3 regions of the Streptomyces sp. NPDC052107 genome follow, and region 1 is predicted to be linked to each of the others. Evidence: riboswitches for the same ligand, from Rfam matches in the RefSeq annotation. Region 1 holds a riboswitch; each other region holds the start of a gene.

Region 1 (7,097 bases):
CCGAACCGGAGTCCGCCAGGAAGACGTGCTCCAGGCCTTTTGGCGACATGTCGACAAGGTGCTTCGCAAGCCGTACGGCTGGCTCGTGCGTGAGCCCGCCGAACATCACATGGCTCATCCGCCCGAGCTGCTCGTGCGCCGCCTCGTTGAGGACCGGGTGGTTGTAGCCGTGGATCGCCGACCACCAGGACGACATGCCGTCCACCAGCTCGCCCGAGCCGTCGGCGAGGCGCAGCCGGACCCCGCTCGCCGACTCCACGACGAGTGGTTCGCTACGTCCGGGCATGGGGCCGTACGGGTGCCACACATGCCGTCGGTCCAGCTCCAGCAGCTCGGGCACGGTCAGGCCGGGCAGATCAGGCATTGGGCGCGAGGTCCGTTCCGGCGCCCCGGCGGCGTACGGAGACGAGATCGGTGCGCGCCTCCTGTGCGGCCGGCGCCGCCGTCGTACCGCACGCGTCAGCCGTCGTACCGCACGCGTGCGCGCCCTCGTGCGAGCCGCAGCCCTCGTGCGTGCCGCAGACCGATCCGCAGCCGGCCGCGGCCGCGACCCGGTGCTCCGGCAGCGTCACCTCGCCGGCGCCCTCCACCTCGAACCCGGCGTCCGCGATCATCTCCAGGTCGGCCTTGCCGGCCTGGCCCTCGCTGGTCAGGTAGTCGCCGAGGAAGATGGAGTTGGCCAGGTGCAGCGCGAGCGGCTGCATCGTGCGCAGATGGACCTCGCGGCCGCCCGCGATACGCACCTCCACGTCCGGGCAGACGAACCGGACCATCGCGAGGATCCGCAGACAGCGCTGCGGGGTGAGGTTCCACTCCTTGGCCAGCGGGGTGCCCTCGAACGGGATGAGGAAGTTCACCGGAACCGAGTCCGGGTCCAGTTCGCGCAGCGAGAAGACCACGTCGACCAGGTCCTCGTCGCTCTCGCCCATGCCCGCGATCAGACCGGAGCAGGCGGACAGACCGGCCGCGTGCGCCTTTTGCACCGTGTCCACCCGGTCGGCGTACGTGTGCGTGGTCGTGATGTCCGCGTACGTCCCCTCGGACGTGTTGAGGTTGTGGTTGTAGGCGTCCGCGCCCGCCTCCCGCAGCCGCTCGGCCTGGCCGTCGGAGAGCAGACCGAGACAGGCGCACACCTCGACCTGCTCGTTCTGCTCCTTGATGGTCCTGATGGTCTCCGAGACCCGGTCCACGTCCCGGTCCGTCGGGCCGCGCCCGCTGGCCACCAGGCAGACCCGCTTGGCGCCTCCCGCGAGGCCCGCGGCGGCCGCCTGGGAGGCCTCGTCGGGCTTGAGCCAGGTGTACTTCAGGATGTCGGCCTTGGAGCCGAGCCGCTGGGAACAGTAGGAGCAGTCCTCCGGGCACAGGCCCGACTTGAGGTTCACCAGATAGTTGAGTTTCACCCGTCGCCCGAACCAGTGCCGGCGCACCTTCCCGGCCGCGGCCACCACATCGAGTACGTCGTCGTCGGAGGTGGCCAGAACGGCGAGCGCTTCCTCGCGGGTCGGCAGCTCGCGCCGAAGCCCCTTGTCCACCAGCGTGTTCAGCAGGTCCATGAGGCCTGATCCTGTCCTACGGGACCGCCCGGGGCCAAGGAGAGTTTGCACAACGGAGACGGTTCACCGTGTGGGTATTGCCACACCCTGGGCGGCTGGTCGTGCCGCTAGGGTCTGTCCGCTACCTACAAAAGCCCCGGAGGACCCATGGCGTTCGGCTGGATCGACGAGCAGGCCGAGGCGCGCCGCCGCGCCGGACTCGTACGCACCCTGCGCCCGCGCCCCGCCGACTCAGCCCTGCTGGACCTGGCGAGCAACGACTACCTGGGCCTCGCCCACCACCCCGAGGTCACCGAGGGGGCCGCCCGGGCCGCCCGGACCTGGGGCGGCGGGTCCACCGGTTCCCGGCTCGTCACCGGCACCACCGAGCTGCACACCGAGCTGGAGCGCGAGCTGGCCGCCTTCTGCGGCTTCGAGGCGGCGCTGGTCTTCTCCTCCGGTTACGCCGCCAACCTGGCCGCGGTCACCGCGCTCGGGCCGCACGGCTCGCTGATCGTCTCCGACGCCGGCAACCACGCCTCCCTCATCGACGGCTGCCGGCTCGCCCGGGGAGACAGGCAGGTCGTCGGACACGCCGACCCCGAGGCGGTGCGCAAGGCGCTGGCCACCCATCAGGGTCCGGCGATCGTCGTGTCCGACACCGTGTTCTCGGTGGACGGCGACCGGGCGCCGCTGGCCGGGCTCGCGGAGGCGTGCCGGGAGCACGGCGCGGGGCTGGTCGTGGACGACGCGCACGGGCTCGGGGTGCTGGGCGACGGCGGCCGTGGCGCGCCGTACGCGGCCGGTCTTGCGGGCGCCTCGGACGTGGTGGTCACGGCCACCCTGTCCAAGTCGCTCGGCAGCCAGGGCGGTGTGGTGCTCGGCCCGGCGCGGGTGATCGACCATCTGGTCAACGCGGCCCGGACCTTCATCTTCGACACGGGCCTGGCCCCGGCGGCGGCCGGCGCGGCGCTCGCCGCGCTGCGGCTGCTCGTCCGCGAACCGGAGCGCGCGGCGCGGGCCCGGGCGGTGGCGGCGGACCTGCACGCACGGCTGACCGCCGCGGGTCTGGAAGCGGTGCGTCCGGACGCCGCGGTGGTCTCCGTGCGGGCTCCGTCCCCGGAGCAGGCGGTGCGCTGGGCGGCCGACTGCCGTACCGCGGGGCTGGCCGTGGGCTGTTTCCGTCCTCCTTCCGTGCCCGACGGCATCTCACGGCTGCGGCTGACCGCCCGCGCGGACCTGTCCGGGACCGAGATCGAGCGCGCTGTACGGGTCATCGGCGAAACGCGACCATGAGTCGGCGTGACACGGCAGTGCTTCGCGCGTGGTCGTCGGGGGTCTCCGTGGTGGTCTTCGGGTCAGAGGGCGGTGAGGAAACCGGCCCAGCTCTCGGCGGAGAAGAGCAGCGCGGGTCCGGCCGGGTTCTTGGAGTCGCGCACGGCGAGCAGTCCGGCCCCGGGGCCGGAGCGCGGCCGGGCCGTCTCCACGCAGTTGTTGGCTCCCGTGCTGTAGCTGCTGCGCAGCCAGCGCACGTCGTGCAGGTCGGTACTGGCAGGGACGTTCCGAGGCAGAGCTGACATGGTGCCTCCTTACGCGCCGTCACCTATCCCGGCGATGTAATCCAACGTGTCCTCGGGTGAAAGGGCGTGCATCCGAAGGGTGTCGAAGGCCTCCGCATAGGCCATGAGGTCTTCTTTCCGCTCCAGGTAGAGGCTACTCGTCAGCTGGTCGAGAACAACAACGTCCAGATCAGAAGTGCTCGGAAATGAGAAAATAACGAAAGCTCCGGTGAGGCCGACATGCGCTCCGGCGCCGAACGGCAGTACCTGGAGCCGGACTTGGGGCAGCCGGGCCGCCTCCATCAGCCGCTCCAGCTGCCGGGCCATCACCCCCGGGCCGCCGACCTCGCGCCGCAGCACCGACTCGTCCAGCACCGCGCTCAGCTCCAGCGGCGGGTCGGTGCGGAGCACGTCCTGCCTGGCCAGCCGCACCTCCACCAGCGCGTCCAGGCCTTCCTCGTCCAGGTCCGTCACGGCCGCCCGGGTCACCGCGCGGGCGTACTCGGGCGTCTGCAGCAGCCCGGGCACGACCGTGGTCTCCAGGGTGCGCATCGTGCTCGCCTGGGACTCCAGGCTGATGAAGTCCCGGTAGGTGGGTGGCAGCACCCCGCGGTAAGCGTGCCACCAGCGGTGCCGGTCGCCCGAGTCCTCGGAGCCCGCCAGCATCATCAGCAACTCGCGCAGTTGCCCGTCCCGCACCTCGTAGGCGTCGAGCAGTAACCGGACATCGGCTGGTTTCACGCCGCTGGCACCGGTCTCGACACGGCTGACCTTCGACTGGTGCCAGCCGACCAGCCGGGCTGCCTCACCGCTCGTGAGCCCAGCACCGGTACGCAGCGTGCGCAGTTCGGCGCCCAGTTTGCGGCGGCGCACTGCCGGCCCGTTCTGCATGGGCTCCTCCTTACTCCTTCCGGGCCGCCCAAATACGGCCTCGCGTCGTAGAGTTCACCGCTTCGGGCGACAGATATATGCATATCTAGGGGGATCGCTCCCCGTGACCGGCCCCGTGATGGCAGGCTGACGAGCAAGCACCAGTCCGGGACCGTACTCGAACCATCCGGCTCCGTGTCGGACCGCGGTCCCGCGGGAAAGGGACGACGTCGCCATGGCAGACCATCTGGAAGCATCCGTCACTCTGCCGAGCGATCCCGCCTCGGTCTCCGCAGCCCGCACGTACGTCGTGGGCACGCTCGCGGAGTGGGGCCTGCCGTCGGACACCGACGTGGCCGACACCGTGCGGCTCATCGTCTCCGAACTCGCCACGAACGCCGTACAGCACACCTTCGGTCAATCACCCACCTTCACGGTTGACATCGCCCTGGACCGCGACGAACACCTCCGCATCGGCGTCACGGACAGTCATCCACGTTTTCCGAAGAGACTGCCCGCCGCCGTCCAGCAGGACAACGGTCGCGGCATGGTCATCATCCGCTGGCTCACCGCGGAGTGCGGCGGCAGACTCCGCGTCCGCCCCACCCGTGAGGGCGGCAAGACGGTCTCCATCGAACTCCCCTGGATCATCCCGGCCGAGCCGGTCCCGGCAGCGGGCCAGCAGGAGCCGTAGCCCTCCGGGCGGGGGCGGTTCGGTGGGGCGAGTTCTCTCCGGGGCACTACTCGCCGGGTCCGCGGACGACCGGTCGGGGACGTCGGGTGCGGGGGATGAGCGCTCGCCGGCGACACGCGCGCGGACGAGGGGGCGGTGGCGATGGGCCGGGGAGATCGGGCACGGGGATGAGTGTCGGGGGACGTCGGCGCGCGGTGACGGGGGCTCGGCGACGTCGGTGCGGCGCGAGTGGCCGGTGAGTGAGGGGCCGAGGCCGGCGGGCCGGGAGGTGGCGGCCGTATGAGGTTCTTCGGTGCGAGGCCAGGATGTCTGGCTGGGATGGGTGGGGCTCGGGCTTCCGCGATCGCCCGGTCCGGACGAAGCGGTATCGGGCCGCAGCGGCCCTACGTGCGGCGTGTCGAGACTCGGACCAAGAGACCGGGCTGCCGGGCCACCGCGCAGCAGGCATCGGAGCGGCTCGTCCGCGCCCGGCGCGGCCTGGTACGGCCGAGATGACGTAAGGGAGCGTTCCGGCCGTCGAGGGCCGCACCGGTCCGACGCCGCCGAGGTGCTCCACGGCGGACAGGGGCGTTGCTGCGCCCTGGGCCGACCCCCGGGCCGCCCGTGGGCTTCAGGCGGGCACCGGGGTGGCGCCGACTGTAATGGGAGCGGCCCAGCTGCTGGAGCCGCTCCCGCCCTGACAGGGGGTCAGCCGACCTGCCGTAGCAGACCGGATCGGCCAGCCGACCCCGCCGTAGCAGACCGGATCAGTTGACCCGGCCGTACCAGACGCTCTTCGTCCAGATCTTCTGGAGCCGCACCACGTCCCCGGTCCTCGGCGCGTGCCAGATCTTCCCGTGTCCGGCGTAGATGCCGACGTGGTAGACGTAGGAGCCGTAGTGGAAGAACACCAGGTCACCGGCCCGGCGACGGCCGACGGAGATGTGGTGCGTCTTGTTGTACTGCTGGGCGGCGGTACGCGGCAGGGTCTTGCCCGCCCTCTTGAACGAATAGAGCGTCAGCCCCGAGCAGTCGAACCTGCGCGGCCCGGTGGCCCCGTACTGGTACGGGGCCCCACTCTCGGAGGCCGCGACCTTCAGTGCTTTTGCCGCGAGCGTCGCGGCCGAGGCATCGGGGGCGAGACCGGGGACCACGATCGAGCCGCCGACGGCGGCGAGGGTGAGGGCCGAGGCCGTACCGGCCCGGGCCATGAGTGACGGGACACGATTGAGCGCAGTCATGCGCAACCCTTCGTCAGCCGCCTGTGAAGGATGACCTGTCGGATTCGGGCTGGCGAAGTTGCCCGGCCGCGTTGCCGCGGCTTCACCCCAAGGGCTGCGCGGAACCTCGGGCCGTCTGCGACGAGCAGACGAACATCCGTTCCGGCGACCCGTCTTGCCTGGGTCCTCCACTCCTGCCGATCCACTCCTGTCGACCGGTCATCCGGGCGGCGGCAGGACTCGGCGTCCGCCCGGACCGCCCCGCCGCGGTGGCGGGGGCTTGTCGTCGGACGGGATCTTCGCTCACACCGGTCCGAAAATCCCAACGCATCCGGGGATTTGTGGCGTTACTCACCACTCGCCCGTTCGGGTGGAGTGCGTGATGTTCGAGACATCGTCAGGTTCCGTGCGTAGCCCCGGACCTGGGATGACGCGCCTTTCCGCGAACGACGCACCGGTCTGGAGCGCAAGTCGCGAGGCCCGGAGAACGCTCCGGATATACACCGGACAGCGGTACGTCATTCGGGCCATTTCAAGTCCCGCCCGAGTAGCGCCGGTCGACGAGTGGATCCCGTACGGCTGGTCCGGCGTCCGGATCAGCCGACGCCGTCGGGCGGGAGCGCGACGCGCGCGGTACGGCGTTCACCGTCCAGGACCCGCAAGGCCCGTGCCAGCGTGTACCCGTGAAGCTCCGTCTCGCCCCGCTGGTGCATCAACGCGAGGGCGTCCCGCAGCTCTGCGGCCTTGCGCACCAGGGCCTGGGCGGCGCGCAGCCCGCGATAGGTGTCCCCGCCCTGCGCGGGGTTGATGCGGCCCAGCAGGTCGGCGGCCTCCAGGTAACGGTCGATCAGGTCGCCCTCGGCATGCGTCAGTGCGGGCAGCGGCGGCAGATCGGGCAGCATCGGCGGCTCACCTCGCGTCCGGTGCGCCGGGGGTGACCCGACGGCCGGGCACGACGGCGTCCACCAGGCCGTAGGCCACCGCCCCAGGGGCGTCCAGGACCAGGTCCCGCTCCAGGTCGCGGTGCACCTGTTCGGCCGTGCGCCCGGTGTGCCGTACCAGCATCTCCTCCGTCAGCGCGCGGACCCGGACCAACTCCTCGGCCTGGATGAGCAGGTCGCTGGGCTGGCCCTCCATCGGCTCGGCGAGCTGCGGCTGCGAGAGGACCATGCGCGCGCCGGGCAGGGTGAACCGCTTGCCCGGCGTGCCGGCCGTGAGCAGCAGGGCGGCGTGGGAGGCGGCC
Region 2 (7,097 bases), on a different contig from region 1:
TCCCGGCGGGCCTGCTCCAGCGCGGGGTGGGCGCGCAGCGCGGCCAGCGCCTCGGCGTGCCGGGCGTCGTCGCTGAGGTCGGAGTCGAGCAGCTCGCACAGCGCGATGTCCTCGGCCAGGCCGAGACGGGCGGCGCGCTCGCGCAGCCGGAGCACGGGCAGCGTCGGGATGCCCTCGCGCAGGTCGGTGCCCGGGGTCTTGCCGGACTCGTGCGAGTCGGAGGCGATGTCCAGGACGTCGTCGGCGAGCTGGAAGGCGACCCCGAGCCGCTCGCCGTACTGGGTGAGCACGTCGACGACCGTCTCGTCGGCACCGGACATCATCGCGCCGAACCGGCACGACACCGCCACCAGCGAGCCCGTCTTGCCGCCGAGCACGTCCAGGTAGTGCTCGACCGGGTCGCGGCCGTCGGAGGGGCCGGCGGTCTCCAGGATCTGGCCCGTGACCAGCCGCTCGAAGGCGAGGGCCTGCACCCGGACCGCCTCGGGGCCGAGGTCGGCGAGGATCTGGGAGGCGCGGGCGAAGAGGAAGTCGCCGGTGAGGACCGCGACGGAGTTGCCCCAGCGGGTGTTGGCGCTGTCCACGCCGCGCCGCACCGCCGCCTCGTCCATGACGTCGTCGTGGTACAGCGTGGCCAGGTGGGTCAGCTCCACGACCACGGCCGAGGGCACGACGCCCGGCGCGTAGGGGTCGCCGAACTGGGCCGCGAGCATCACGAGCAGCGGCCTGAACCGCTTCCCGCCGGCTCGTACGAGGTGCTGCGCGGCCTCCGTGATGAACGGGACCTCGCTCTTGGTGGCCTCGAGCAAGCCTTCCTCGACAGCCGCCAATCCGGCCTGGACATCGGCTTCCAGAGCCTGGTCCCGCACGCTCAGCCCGAACGGCCCGACGACGGTCACGAGGGGTCTCCTGTCTGCTGGTGTCTGCTGGCGATTACACGGTTTGTCGATAGGTCGCTGCCATCACTCAACTCAGCGTATCCGGTCCTGTTTCGATCACCGATAGCGCCCACCGGTCCAGCCTGGGCGGTATCGGATCACGACCGGTATGTTTTTGATCAAGTAGTAAGAGCAGACATTTCTCGACTTAACAGGAATCCGCACGCTTTGTCGCGAGCCGAGGGGGCGAGCGGAGTAATGCCTACGCCCCAGGCAACGACAGACGCCACGTCATGGGTTCCGCCACGGGTTCCATCACCCACCCGATCTACCCGAACCCCTCGCGTCCGATTTAGAATACTTTGCTATTTCGTGAATTGGGTCACGTCCAACCTCCGGCGCCCCAGGGCCCGTCAGGCCACCTTCACCCTTGCCTCGTCGGCGAGTTGAGGGTTGGCAACCGCAAAGGATCAAGTACCGCATACAGCACAGATCAAGGTCAAATAGGACGTACTGTGCTTCCGGTACTTGTTTCCGACATGTGCTCTCGCATACGTTCCAGGCCGTCGGGCGGACGCCGAATCCTGCCGCCGCCCGCGTGACCCATCGACGAACTCATTCGTACGGCAGGAGCGGGGGACCCAGGTAAGTCGCCGGGCCGGTCGGCACACGTCGCACCGGAACGGCTAGGGGTGAAGCCATGCCTTCTCAGGAAGGCGTGGCCGGGCACCTCCCCGCCCGAACCCGACAGCTCACCTCGCAGGCGACGGAGAGGACTTCCCCCATGTCTGCTGCCGCCAAGCACCGCCGCCCGCGCAACAACCGCCTCGTCCGCGCCCTCACGGCCGCCGGCACCGGCGCCGTCGTCCTCACCCTGTCGCTCATCGGCGCCACCAGCGCCTCCGCGGCCACCGGCACGACCTCCAAGGCTTCCTCCACCACCGCCGGGTACCCGAACAACCTCGACGGCTGGATCCGCGAGTCCCTCGCGATCATGGCCCAGAAGGGCATTCCGGGCACCTACAACGGCATCTACCGCAACACCATCCGGGAGTCCTCCGGCAACCCGAAGGCCATCAACCTCTGGGACTCCAACGCCGTCAAGGGCACCCCGTCCAAGGGTCTGCTCCAGGTGATCGACCCGACCTTCAACGCTTACCACGTGGCCGGCACCTCCTTCGACCCCTACGACCCGGTCGCCAACATCACCGCGGCCTGCAACTACGCCGCCGCCCGGTACGGCTCGATCGACAACGTGTTCAGCGCGTACTGACGGTCCCGCTGACCGGCACGGCATCGGCCGCCCGGTGTGCCCTCACCTGGCGGAGGGGCACACCGGGCGGCCGTCGCCGCTTCCGGGGACGGCCGGGTACTGATGTGCCGGTCAGTCGGTCGGGAACAGTCTTTCGAGGACGACAGCGACGCCGTCGTCCTCGTTCGACAGGGTGATCTCGTCGGCCACCGCCTTCAGTTCGGGATGCGCGCCGGCCATGGCGACCCCGCGCCCCGCCCAGTCGAACATCGGGATGTCGTTGGGCATGTCGCCGAACGCCAGCGCCTCCTGCGCCGCGATCCCGAGCCGCTCGGCGGCCAGCGCGAGACCGGTCGCCTTGGTCACTCCCGACGGCTGGAGCTCCACGGTCCCCGGTCCGGACATGGTGACCGTCGCCAGCTCGCCCACCACCCCGCGCGCAGTGGCCGCCAACTCGTCGTCGGACAGGTCGGCATGGCGCAGCAGCACCTTGCTGATGGGCGCGCACCACAGGTCGTCGCGCCGGCCGACCCGCACCGCGGGCAGGGTCGGGTGCGGCATCCGGTACCCGGGCTCGATGAGCGTGAGCCCGTCGGCCCCGTCCTGGTCCACGGCCGCGTACACCTGCCCCACCTCGGCCTCGATCTTGCCGAGCGCGGTCTCGGCCAGCTCCCGGTCCAGCCGGACCGACCACAACAGGCGGCCGGTCCCGGCGTCGTAGACCTGTGCGCCCTGCCCGCACACCGCGAGCCCCGTGCCGCCGAGGTCCGCGAGGAGTGGCCGTACCCGCGGGGCCGGGCGGCCCGTCACCACCAGGTGCCGGGCACCGGCCCGCGCCACCCGCGCGAGCGCGGCGAGCGACCGGTCGGAGACGGTGTCGTCGCCGCGCAGCAGCGTTCCGTCCAGGTCGGTGGCGATCAGTGCATATGCGGGGGAGGCTGCCATGATCAGAGAATACGGATACCGGGCCCCACCGACTCACCTTGTCGTCCTGCGTACTTACGTACTGGTCCACCCCAAGTGGTGTCTTCTGGCTCCGCGTTGATGACGGAGCTCGGCACGGACGGTCGGCGGCTTCAGCCGTGGGCCGACGCCAGGTGTTTCGTCAAGCGCGGCGAGGCGAACTCCGTGCCGCAGACGAAGCGCATCACCGGGCCGTACGACGACGCGGCCGGCAAGCCGGTGAAGTACAGGCCGGGAACGGACGAGACATACCCGGGGCCGAGCTTCGGCGTGCCACGGCTCACCGCGAGCCGGGTGCGCAGCTCGTGGCCGAGGAAGTCCATCGCCACGATGTCGACGCGGTAGCCGGTGGCGGCGATGATGTGGTCGGCGGTGAGCCGCTCGGTGTGCCCGCCGTGGGTGCGGACGGTGAGGACGGGGCTGCCGTCCGGTGCCTCCGCCCTCACGATCCGCTCCACGTCCTGCACCTGCACCGCGCTCTCGAAGCGCTCGCGCAGCCACCAGGCGCCGAGCGGTCCGAGGACCCGGCGGACCAGGAAGTGGCGGGTGGCCTCGGGCAGATAGCGATAGGGGTGCGGGTAGTAGCTGAACGCCCACAGCGACCAGGCGCGGCCGAACGGGGACTCGGGGCGCAGCTTCGGCTGCTTCCAGGGCGGCGCGCCGAAGGCGACCCGGCCCTGGCCGCGCGCGACCACACGCACGCGTGCCCCCGCCTCGGCAGCGAGCGCCGCCGTCTCCAGCGCGGACTGGCCGGCGCCGACCACGATCAGTTCCTTGCCGGCGAAACGGCTCAGGTCGTGGTGCTGGGAGCTGTGCGAGACCGGGCCGGTGGGCGCCGGTCCGTCGGCCGCGGCTCCCGCGAGCTCCGCCGGCAGGTGCGCCAGGCCCGCAAGGCCGGTCGCGACGACGACCGCGCGCGCGGTGAACATCTCCCCCGAGTCCAGCTTCAGCTCGAAGCCGCCACTCTTGTCGCGGTCCACGGAGACGACCCGCACCCGCTCCAGGTCGGGGACGAGCTTGCGCTGGAACCACTCGCCGTAGGCGATGAAGGTCTCCACCGGGATGATGTCCTCGTCGGTCACCAGGCGGCGGATCCCGGCCGCGTCGCAGTAGTCGGCGAGCGTGTGGCCGGGCTGCGGGCAGTCGAGGTTCGAGGCGGCGGGCGTCGACTTCAGGAGCATGCCCTCGGGCATGTGGTCGCGCCAGCTGACCATGGGGTCGCCGAAGACGCGGACGGGGATACCGCACGCCCGCAGATGGGCGGCGGTGGACAGGCCGAACGGCCCGGCCCCGATGACTGCAACCGGTCGAGTCACGAAGTCCCTCCCCAGGACATGGTGCGCCACTCTTGGCGTGGCTTTGCCTACTTCGTGGAGGTGCCGCTGCCGCGGCGGTTGGTCCGCCACAGTTGATAGAGGTGCTTCGCGCCCGGGCGCACGAAGCGGGCGAGCATCGTGAGGAACGGCAGCGGGTCGTCACCCGCGAGCCAGGCCAGCTCCGTCCCGCTCGCCTTCGCCGGCGCGTGCGGCGTCGTATAGCCGCTGCGGCGGTAGGCGAGGAGTGCGGGGAGGTCGATGTTCTCCACGATGTAGCGGTGGCCGGCGCGCTGTTCCCCTTCCGGAACGGGGCGGCCGGTCAGGTTCAGGTGCATCGCACGTACGACGTCCACGCCCGACTCGTTCTCGAACAGCCGGAACTGGGCGCCCATGCGCGGGTTGAAGTCGAGGAGCTTGTACTGTCCGTCGCGCCGGTCGAAGCGCAGGTCGAGGTCGATGATGCCGCTGTAGCCGATCTGTTTGATGAAACGCGCGGCGAGGTCGGTGAGTTCCGGGTTGTCGACGACGTAGGCGTTGGCCGTCATGCCGGCGTGCGGCGGCCATGAGCGGACCTTGACCCCGGTGAACAGCGCGAGCGGGCTGGAGTCCTGGTCGAAGCAGGCGTGCACGATCCAGTCCTCGGCCTCCTCGCGCGGCAGGTACTCCTGGAGGATCACGCCCGGCCGCGCGCCCCAGTCACGCGCGAGGGTGAGCAGGCCTCCGCGGGTGGCGATCCGCGTGGTGCCGTTGACGGCGGGCTGTCTGCGCCGGACGAACGCCTCGCGGTTCTTGGCCACCACCGGGAAGCGGGCCGTGTCGGCGAAGGCGACGATGTCCTCGTACGACTCCGGGAACGCCGACGCGGGGCTCGCGATGCCGTGCTCCACGCACAGTTCGTACAGACCCTGCTTGCTGGCGAGCCGGCGCGGCAGCGCGGGATCCACGCACGGGAAGAGAAAGGAACCGGCCAGATCGCCCTGGTGCTCGGCGATCAGTACGGCGGCCTCCTCGTCGGTCGGGACGAGAACGGCGGGGCGCCCGATGCGGCGGCCGATGCGCAGCAGGCCCTCGACCAGCCGGCCCGGGTCCTCCGCACCGGTCGTCGGCCACACGAAGGCCTTCTTCAGATAACGGGAAGAGGCCGCGGGCGTGTACGCGTCCTCGGTGATGGCATACATGGGCACGCCGAGCCGGCCCAGGCTGCGAATCGCGCCGACGCCGCCGTGGTGCAGCGGATAGTCGCCGAACTTGACGATCAGCCCTGGTACGTCCCGGTCCACCTCGAACGGCACACCGACGGTGTCTCCGGCCACGGGTCCCCCCACGTGTCCCCCCATTGGAACGGACCCACCCCGTCCGTGTCCCCAAAGGACGCTAAGCCGGAATTGCCGCCTCCGACAAGGGCTATTAGGACATTGCGAACCCTTTAGACAGGGTGCGAGCAACCTTTCGAAGCCCCGCGACACACACCTTTCGGACACCGTGGCGGGTGCCGCAGAAGGCTCTGCCCAAGACACGCATCACGGTCGTAACGTGTGGCGCGACCACATGGAACGAGCGCCACGCACGGCCCGGATGAGAGTGAGGCAGCACCCCATGCCCCCCTTCGACGTCCCCGAGGGCGACCCCTTCGGCCCCCACAACCTTCCCTATGGCGTGTTCTCGCCCTCCGGCAGCACGGAGCGGAGGGTCGGCGTCCGGCTCGGGGACCAGGTCCTCGACGCGGGCGCCGCGGCCGCCGCCCTCGGCTCGCCGCACCACGCGCTGCTCGCGCGGCCCACCCTCAACGCGCTGCTGGCCGCCGGCCGCCCGGTCTGGACGGAGGTACGACGCGCCGTCACGGCCTGGGTCACGGACCCCGCGCACCGCGAGACGGTCGAGCCGCTGTTCCACCCCCTGTCCGAGGTGACCCTGCACCTGCCCTTCGAGGTGGCGGACTACGTCGACTTCTACGCCTCGGAGAACCACGCCCGTAACGTCGGCCGGATCTTCCGCCCGGACGCCGAGGACTCCCTCACCCCCAACTGGAAGCATCTGCCGATCGGTTACCACGGCCGCTCCGGCACGGTCGTCGTCTCCGGCACGGACGTCGTACGGCCGTCCGGGCAGCGCAAGGCTCCGGCCGACCCGGCGCCCGTCTTCGGCCCCTCGATCCGGCTGGACATCGAGGCCGAGGTCGGCTTCGTCGTGGGCGTGCCGTCGGAGCTGGGCCGGCCGGTCGCGCTCGGCGACTTCCAAACCCACGTCTTCGGGCTGTGCCTGCTGAACGACTGGTCCGCGCGGGACATCCAGGCCTGGGAGTACGTCCCCCTCGGCCCCTTCCTCGGCAAGTCCTTCGCGACCTCGGTGTCGGCGTGGATCACTCCGCTGGAAGCGCTGGAGCACGCGCGCGTGGCGCCTCCGGAGCGCACGCACCCGCTGCTGCCCTACCTGGACGACTCGGCACCCGGCATCGAACCCGGCGGCTACGACCTGCGGATCTCCGTCGCCATCAACGGCCACGCGGTCTCCGAGCCGCCTTTTTCGACCATGTACTGGACCGCCGCCCAGCAGCTCGCGCACATGACGGTGAACGGCGCCTCGCTGCGCACCGGCGACCTGTACGGCTCGGGCACGGTGAGCGGCCCCGAGGAGGGCCAGCGCGGCTCCCTGCTGGAGCTGACCTGGAACGGCCGCGACCCCCTCGAA
Region 3 (7,097 bases), on a different contig from region 1:
TCCACGCCCGCCCCGCCTCCATCTTCGTCCGAGCCGCCACGGCCGCAGGCGTCCCGGTGACGATCGCCAAGGCTGACGGCAACCCCGTCAACGCGGCCTCCATGCTGGCTGTCCTGGGCCTGGGCGCCCAGGGCGGCGAGGAGATCGTGCTGGCCTCCGACGCCGAGGGCGCGGACGTCGCCCTGGACCGTCTGGCCAAGCTGGTCGCCGAGGGTCTTGAGGAACTGCCCGAGACGGTCTGAACAGCAGCACGCTGATACGCCGGAGCCGCGTCGCCTTTTCGGGCGGCGCGGCTCTGTGTTTCCGGGCTCATTGCGCGCACACCGGAATCAGGGCAGCGGAAATACAACGCAGCCGAATTACTCTTCTTTGTATACGGCGTCCGTGTTAATGCCGGAGGCCCGACATGTTTACGGCGTGTTGCGATGTCCTCACACGCTCGCCGGCCCCGGAAAAACGCAGCCGGTGCACGGCCGTCGCGCGCTCGGTGTGCAGCGCCGTGAGCGCCCGCGCACGCTCGCCGTCGCCGCGCGCCACCGCGTCGACGATGGCGCCGTGTTCCGCCCAGTAGTCCACCGGGCTCGGTGGCGCCTCCACGGCGTACATCCAGGCGATCTTGTGCCGGAGCTGGGTGAGCATCGCGGTCAGCGAGGGGCTGCCGCAGGCCTGGGCGAGCGTCTCGTGGAACCAGCCGCCCAGCGAGCGCAGATCCTCGCTGTGTCCCCGCCTGGCCCGCTCCTGGCCCAGCCTGACCAGGCCGCGCAGCACTTTCAGATGGGCCTCGGTGCGCCGCTGGGCAGCCCGGGCGGCCCCGAGCGGCTCCAGCAGCAGGCGCATGTCCAGCAGGTCGGCGGCCTCCTGCTCGGTCGGCTCGGCCACACACGCGCCCGCGTGCCGGCGGGTCACCACGAAGCCCTCGGCCTCCAGGGTGCGCAGGGCCTCGCGGACGGGGACGCGCGAGACGCCGTAGCGGCGGGCGAGGACTTCCTCGGTCAGTCGGCCGCCGCGCTCGTAGACACCCGCGACGATGTCATCCCGGATGGCCGTGCACACCGAGTGCGCCGGAATACGCATGACCGACCTCCGCCTTAATCCCCGTGAAACGTCGACGATGGACGCGTGTTCCGTGACTCTATTCCAATGAGCCGGAATTTCCGACGGCGGACCGGAATCCATGGATATTTTTTGGTCAGCGGATCGGGTCGCGCCCGCGAAAAAACGACGAAAGCCCGGCTCGGTGAGCCGGGGCTTCGCATGCCGCGCGAGGGGGGCGTCAGACGTTCACGCCGTGCTTGCGGAGGTAGGCGACGGGGTCGACGTCCGAGCCGTAGTCGGGGGTCGTGCGGGCCTCGAAGTGCAGGTGCGGGCCGGTGGTGTTGCCGGTCGCGCCGGACAGGCCGATCTGCCGGCCCGGGGTGACCTGCTGGCCCACCGAGACGCCGATCGACGACAGGTGGCCGTACTGGGTGTACATGCCGTCGGCCATCTTGATCACGATCTGGTTGCCGTACGCGCCGCCCCAGCCGGTGGAGACGACGGTGCCGGAGCCGACCGCGTGGACGGGGGTGCCGCTCGCCGCGTGGAAGTCGATGCCGGTGTGCGAGCCGGAGGACCACAGGGAACTGCTCGCCCGGTAGCCGGTGGAGACGTAGGAGTTCGCGATCGGGGCGACGAAGGTGTTCATCAGGCGCTTGCGCTCGGCCTCCCGGGCGGCGCGGGCCCTGGCCTCGCGCTCCTGCTTCGCCTTCTCGGCGGCGGCCTCCTCGGCCGCCTTCTGCTCGGCGGCCTGCTGCTGCGCGGCGGCCTGCGCGTCGATGTGCTCGGCCACGTCGTCGCTCAGGGTGAGGACCGGCGTGAGGCCGGTCTGCTCCACGGTGTTCTCGGCGGCGAGCGCCGGGGAGGCGGCGAGGGTGCCGATGACACCGGTGGTGGTGAGGGCCGCGATGCCCGCCGCCTGAGCGGTGGTGCGCTTGACCCGGCCGGGCTTGCGGTGCTTCCCGGTGGCGCACATGAACGCCATGGAGTGGCTGGTCCTTTCCTTCCCTCTCGCCTACCGGGTTAGCTGACGGGTTCGGAGCAGGAAGGTCTCCTACGGGCCCCCTCGCGGCTCGCGCGGGCGCCCGATTCACCCCAGGGACTGCGTGGGTCCCCGGCTCCCCTGGCTCGCGCCGTACGGGGACTCGGCGATGGCTGTCCGGTGCCGCGGGTGCGGCGCACTGCCTACCGACGAACAGCCTGGGCGACGCTACGTAAGCCCGCTTTCGAACCCCAAACCGATCCGGGCTTTTGTAGCGCATCCCACAGGGCAGACAGGCAACCTCCGCCTCAAATCGGGCATCTGGGGAAGGGTCTGGAACAGCGGAGGCCCTGACGGTCCGTAGACCGTCAGGGCCCCACGCGCGTGTGCGGCCTCTCGGGCGTACCCGGCCGCTGCGACGGCTCGCCCTACTCGGCCGACACCACGGTCACTTCACCGATGCCGAGCGCCTCCACCGGCGCCTTGATCTGGGCGGCGTCACCGACGAGGACGGTCACCAGGCGGTCCACCGGGAAGGCGTTCACGACGGCCGCCGTGGCCTCCACCGTGCCCGTCGCGGCCAGCTGCTGATACAGCGTCGCCTGGAAGTCGTCGGGCAGGTACTGCTCGACCTGGTCGGCCAGCGTGCTCGCGACGGCCGCCGCGGTCTCGTACTTCAGCGGCGCCACCCCGACGAGGTTCTGCACGGCCACGTCCCGCTCGGCGTCGGTCAGGCCGTCCGCCGCGAGGGCGCGCAGCACCTTCCACAGGTCCTCAAGCGCCGGGCCGGTGTTGGGGGTGTCCACGGAACCGCTGATGGCGAGCATCGACGTGCCCGTGCCGTCCGGCGCGGACCTGAGGACCTGGCCGAAGGCGCGCACACCGTAGGTGTAGCCCTTCTCCTCGCGCAGGACGCGGTCCAGGCGGGAGGTGAGGGTGCCGCCCAGGCAGTAGGTGCCGAGCACCTGGGCGGGCCACACACGGTCGTGCCGGTCGGGGCCGACGCGGCCGATGAGCAGCTGCGTCTGCACGGCGCCGGGCCGGTCCACGATAACCACGCGCCCGGTGTCGTCGGCGGTCACCGGCGGCACGGGCCGCGGCTCGCCCGGGGTGCCGGTCCAGGCGCCCAGGGTGTCGCCGAGCAGCGCGTCCAGGTCGACGCCGGTGAGGTCGCCGACCACGACCGCCGTGGCCGTGGCGGGGCGTACGTGCCGGCCGTAGAAGGCGCGTACGGCGGCGGCGTCGATCTTCTCGACGGTCTCCTCGGTGCCCTGGCGGGGGCGTGACATGCGCGAGACCACCGGGAACAGCTCCTTGGAGAGCTCCTTGGCGGCCCGGCGGGAGGGGTTGGCCAGCTCGTGCGGGATCTCGTCCAGGCGGTTGCGGACCAGCCGCTCCACCTCGCTGTCGGCGAAGGCGGGCGCGCGCAGCGCGTCGGCGAGCAGGCCGAGGCCCTTGGCCAGGCGGGAGGCCGGGACCTCCAGGCTGAGCCGGACGCCGGGGTGGTCGGCGTGCGAGTCCAGCGTGGCGCCCGCGCGCTCCAGCTCGGCGGCGAACTCCTCGGCGGAGTGCTTGTCGGTGCCCTCGGAGAAGGCCCGCGCCATGATCGTGGCGACGCCGTCCAGGCCCGACGGCTCGGCGTCCAGGGGCGCGTCCAGCAGCACCTCGACGGCGACGACCTGCTGGCCGGGGCGGTGGCAGCGCAGCACGGTCAGGCCGTTGTCGAGCGCGGTGCGCTCGGGCGCCGGGAACGCCCACGGCCTGGCCTCGCCGGGCTGCGGCTGGGGGTGGAAGTCCATGGTGGCGAGCTGGGTCACTTGGCCGTCTCCTCGTTCTCGTTCTCGTCGGCGCCCGCCTCTACGGTGGCCTCCTGCTCCGGGTCCTCGGGGACGTCGGCGTCCGGGGCCTTCTCCGGGGACTTCGGCTCGTAGACCAGGACCGCGCGGTTGTCGGGACGCAGGCGGGCCCCGGCGACCTCCTGGACCTCCTCCGCGGTCACCTCCAGGACGCGCTTGACGGCGGTGAGGGCGAGCTGCGGGTCGCCGAACAGGACGGCGTAGCGGCACAGTTCGTCGGCGCGGCCGGCGACCGTGCCCAGCCGGTCCAGCCACTCGCGCTCCAGCTGGGCCTGGGCCCGCTCCATCTCCTCGGGGGTGGGGCCCTCCTCGGCGAACCGGGCCAGCTCCTCGTCGATGGCGGTCTCGATGACCGGCACCTCGACGTCACCGGAGGTCTTCACGTCCAGCCAGCCCATGGAGGGCGCGCCGGCCAGGCGCAGCAGGCCGAAGCCGGCGGCGACGGCCGTACGGTCGCGGCGCACCAGCCGGTTGTACAGGCGGGAGGACTCGCCGCCGCCGAGGATGGTCAGGGCGAGGTCGGCGGCGTCGCACGCGCGCGTGCCGTCGTGCGGCAGCCGGTAGGCGGCCATCAGGGCGCGCGCCGGGACCTCCTCGACGACCACTTCGCGCTTCTGCTCGCCGATGACGTCCGGCAGGGAGCCCTCGCGGGGGGCGGGCTTGCCGTCGTGGGACGCGATCGACCCGAAGTACTTCTCGATCCAGGAGAGGGTCTGCTTGGGGTCGATGTCGCCGACCACGGAGAGCACCGCGTTGTTCGGCGCGTAGTAGGTGCGGAAGAACCGGCGGGCGTCCTCCAGGGTGGCCGCGTCCAGGTCCGCCATCGAGCCGATCGGCGTGTGGTGGTAGGGGTGGCCCTCCGGGTACGACAGGGAGGTCAGCTTCTCGAAGGCGGTGCCGTAGGGCACGTTGTCGTAACGCTGGCGGCGCTCGTTCTTGACGACGTCCCGCTGGTTCTCCATGGACTCGTCGTCCAGGGCGGCCAGCAGCGAGCCCATGCGGTCGGCCTCCAGCCAGAGGGCGAGCTCCAGCTGGTGGGCGGGCATGGTCTCGAAGTAGTTGGTGCGCTCGAAGCTGGTGGTGCCGTTGAGCGAGCCGCCGGCCCCCTGCACGAGCTCGAAGTGGCCGTTGCCCTTGACCTGCGCCGAGCCCTGGAACATCAGGTGCTCGAAAAGGTGAGCCAGGCCGGTACGCCCCTTGACTTCGTGGCGGGAGCCGACGTCGTACCAGAGGCAGACCGCCGCCACCGGGGTCAGGTGGTCCTCGGAGAGCACCACGCGCAGACCGTTGGCCAGGCGGTGCTCGGTCGCTGTCAGGCCCCCGGAGCCTGCCTCGGCTGTGGTCGTGTGACCCATGGGCATGTACATCCCTTCGCGAGCGGAGGCGGTTGTGGAAACCGCGGTTTTCCTGCCGTTCCTGCCACTGTATGCAAACCGTGCGGGGCCTCGGCGAAGTTCCGGCGGGACGTACGCCCACAGCGGATCCCGTAACCTGCCTCGAACCCGCCCGGGGGTGCCGGGAAGGCCGCCGGGACCGGGTCGTGGCACAGGTTGTCAGTGCCTCGGTCCACAATGGTCGGCGTCAGATCCGTCCCACGCTTCAGCAAGAGTGAGCCGGAGGGGCGCGTGGGTGTCGAGAGGGCGAGCGCGCGGAGGCCCGAAGGGTTGAGCACAGTCGCCCTCTCGACACCGACATAAGGCGCCCCGCAGGCGAGCGACCAGATCAGAAGGAGCCAGGCAGCGATGGCCCGCCGCAGCACGAAGACCCCGCCGCCCGACGATTCGTTCGAGGAGAGAATCCTCGACATCGACGTCGTGGACGAGATGCGTGGCTCCTACCTCGAGTACGCGTACTCGGTCATCTACTCGCGCGCCCTGCCGGACGCCCGTGACGGCCTCAAGCCGGTGCACCGCCGGATCGTGTACCAGATGAACGAGATGGGCCTGCGCCCCGACCGCGCCTATGTGAAGTGCGCGCGTGTCGTCGGCGAGGTCATGGGCAAGCTGCACCCGCACGGCGACGCGTCGATCTACGACGCCCTGGTGCGCATGGCCCAGCCGTTCTCCATGCGCGTGCCGCTGGTCGACGGCCACGGCAACTTCGGCTCGCTGGGCAACGACGACCCGCCGGCCGCCATGCGGTACACCGAGTGCCGGCAGGCCGAGGCGACGAGCCTGATGACCGAGTCGATCGACGAGGACACGGTCGACTTCGCGCCGAACTACGACGGCCAGGAGCGGGAGCCGGTGGCGCTGCCGGCCGCCTTCCCGAACCTGCTGGTCAACGGCTCCTCGGGCATCGCGGTCGGCATGGCGACGAACATGCCGCCGCACAACCTCGGCGAGGTGATCGCGGCCGCCCGCCACCTGATCCGGCATCCGAACGCGGACCTGGACGCGCTGATGAGGCACGTCCCGGGCCCGGACCTGCCCACCGGCGGACGGATCGTCGGCCTGGACGGCATCCGGGACGCGTACGCGACGGGCCGCGGCACCTTCAAGATCCGTGCCACGGTGTCGGTGGAGGCGGTGACGGCCCGCCGCCAGGGCCTGGTCGTCACCGAACTGCCCTTCACGGTCGGCCCCGAGAAGGTCATCGCGAAGATCAAGGACCTGGTCAACAGCAAGAAGGTCCAGGGCATCGCCGACGTCAAGGACCTCACCGACCGTGAGCACGGCCTGCGCCTGGTCATCGAGATCAAGAACGGCTTCGTGCCGGAGGCGATCCTGGAGCAGCTGTACAAGCTGACCCCGATGGAGGAGTCCTTCGGCATCAACAACGTCGCCCTGGTCGACGGCCAGCCGCTCACGCTGGGCCTGAAGGAGTTGCTGGAGGTCTATCTCGACCACCGCTTCGACGTGGTCCGGCGCCGCAGCGAGTTCCGCCGCACCAAGCGCCGCGACCGGCTGCACCTGGTCGAGGGCCTGCTCACCGCGCTGGTCGACATCGACGAGGTCATCCGGCTGATCCGGTCCAGCGAGAACTCCGCGCAGGCCAAGGAGCGCCTGATGCGGCGCTTCTCGCTGAGCGAGGTCCAGACGCAGTACATCCTCGACACTCCGCTGCGCCGGCTCACCAAGTACGACCGCATCGAGCTGGAGGCGGAGAAGGACAAGCTCACCGCGGAGATCGCGGAGCTGACCCGGATCCTGGAGTCCGACGCGGAGCTGCGCAAGCTGGTCTCGGCCGAACTGGCCGCCGTGGCCAAGAAGTTCGGCACCGAC

The links. Region 1 has a riboswitch for cyclic di-AMP ahead of AB0M27_RS13040 (C40 family peptidase). Riboswitches for the same ligand answer to the same signal wherever they lie in the genome.
Region 2: it holds a riboswitch for cyclic di-AMP, as region 1 does, so the genes downstream of both, AB0M27_RS18810 (transglycosylase SLT domain-containing protein) here and AB0M27_RS13040 (C40 family peptidase) in region 1, are expected to answer to the same signal.
Region 3: it holds a riboswitch for cyclic di-AMP, as region 1 does, so the genes downstream of both, AB0M27_RS24300 (M23 family metallopeptidase) here and AB0M27_RS13040 (C40 family peptidase) in region 1, are expected to answer to the same signal.

Annotation. Positions count from the first base shown of each region.
Region 1 covers NZ_JBFAWG010000009.1:165,000-172,096, forward strand. The annotation lists gene AB0M27_RS13010 (adenosylmethionine--8-amino-7-oxononanoate transaminase) at 1-364, opposite strand, end outside; gene bioB (biotin synthase BioB) at 357-1,553, opposite strand; gene AB0M27_RS13020 (8-amino-7-oxononanoate synthase) at 1,701-2,828, shown strand; gene AB0M27_RS13025 (DUF397 domain-containing protein) at 2,891-3,112, opposite strand; gene AB0M27_RS13030 (helix-turn-helix transcriptional regulator) at 3,122-3,982, opposite strand; gene AB0M27_RS13035 (ATP-binding protein) at 4,197-4,655, shown strand; gene AB0M27_RS13040 (C40 family peptidase) at 5,402-5,875, opposite strand; cyclic di-AMP (ydaO/yuaA leader) riboswitch at 5,879-6,100, opposite strand; gene AB0M27_RS13045 (hypothetical protein) at 6,451-6,756, opposite strand; gene AB0M27_RS13050 (ATP-dependent Clp protease proteolytic subunit) at 6,764-7,097, opposite strand, start outside.
Region 2 covers NZ_JBFAWG010000015.1:34,219-41,315, forward strand. The annotation lists gene AB0M27_RS18805 (polyprenyl synthetase family protein) at 1-899, opposite strand, end outside; cyclic di-AMP (ydaO/yuaA leader) riboswitch at 1,476-1,657, shown strand; gene AB0M27_RS18810 (transglycosylase SLT domain-containing protein) at 1,663-2,151, shown strand; gene AB0M27_RS18815 (HAD family hydrolase) at 2,263-3,075, opposite strand; gene AB0M27_RS18820 (NAD(P)-binding domain-containing protein) at 3,207-4,409, opposite strand; gene AB0M27_RS18825 (ATP-grasp domain-containing protein) at 4,457-5,701, opposite strand; gene fahA (fumarylacetoacetase) at 6,006-7,097, shown strand, end outside.
Region 3 covers NZ_JBFAWG010000023.1:22,682-29,778, forward strand. The annotation lists gene AB0M27_RS24290 (HPr family phosphocarrier protein) at 1-242, shown strand, start outside; gene AB0M27_RS24295 (GntR family transcriptional regulator) at 388-1,074, opposite strand; gene AB0M27_RS24300 (M23 family metallopeptidase) at 1,274-2,020, opposite strand; cyclic di-AMP (ydaO/yuaA leader) riboswitch at 2,033-2,196, opposite strand; gene AB0M27_RS24305 (pitrilysin family protein) at 2,446-3,834, opposite strand; gene AB0M27_RS24310 (pitrilysin family protein) at 3,831-5,234, opposite strand; gene AB0M27_RS24315 (DNA topoisomerase IV subunit A) at 5,616-7,097, shown strand, end outside.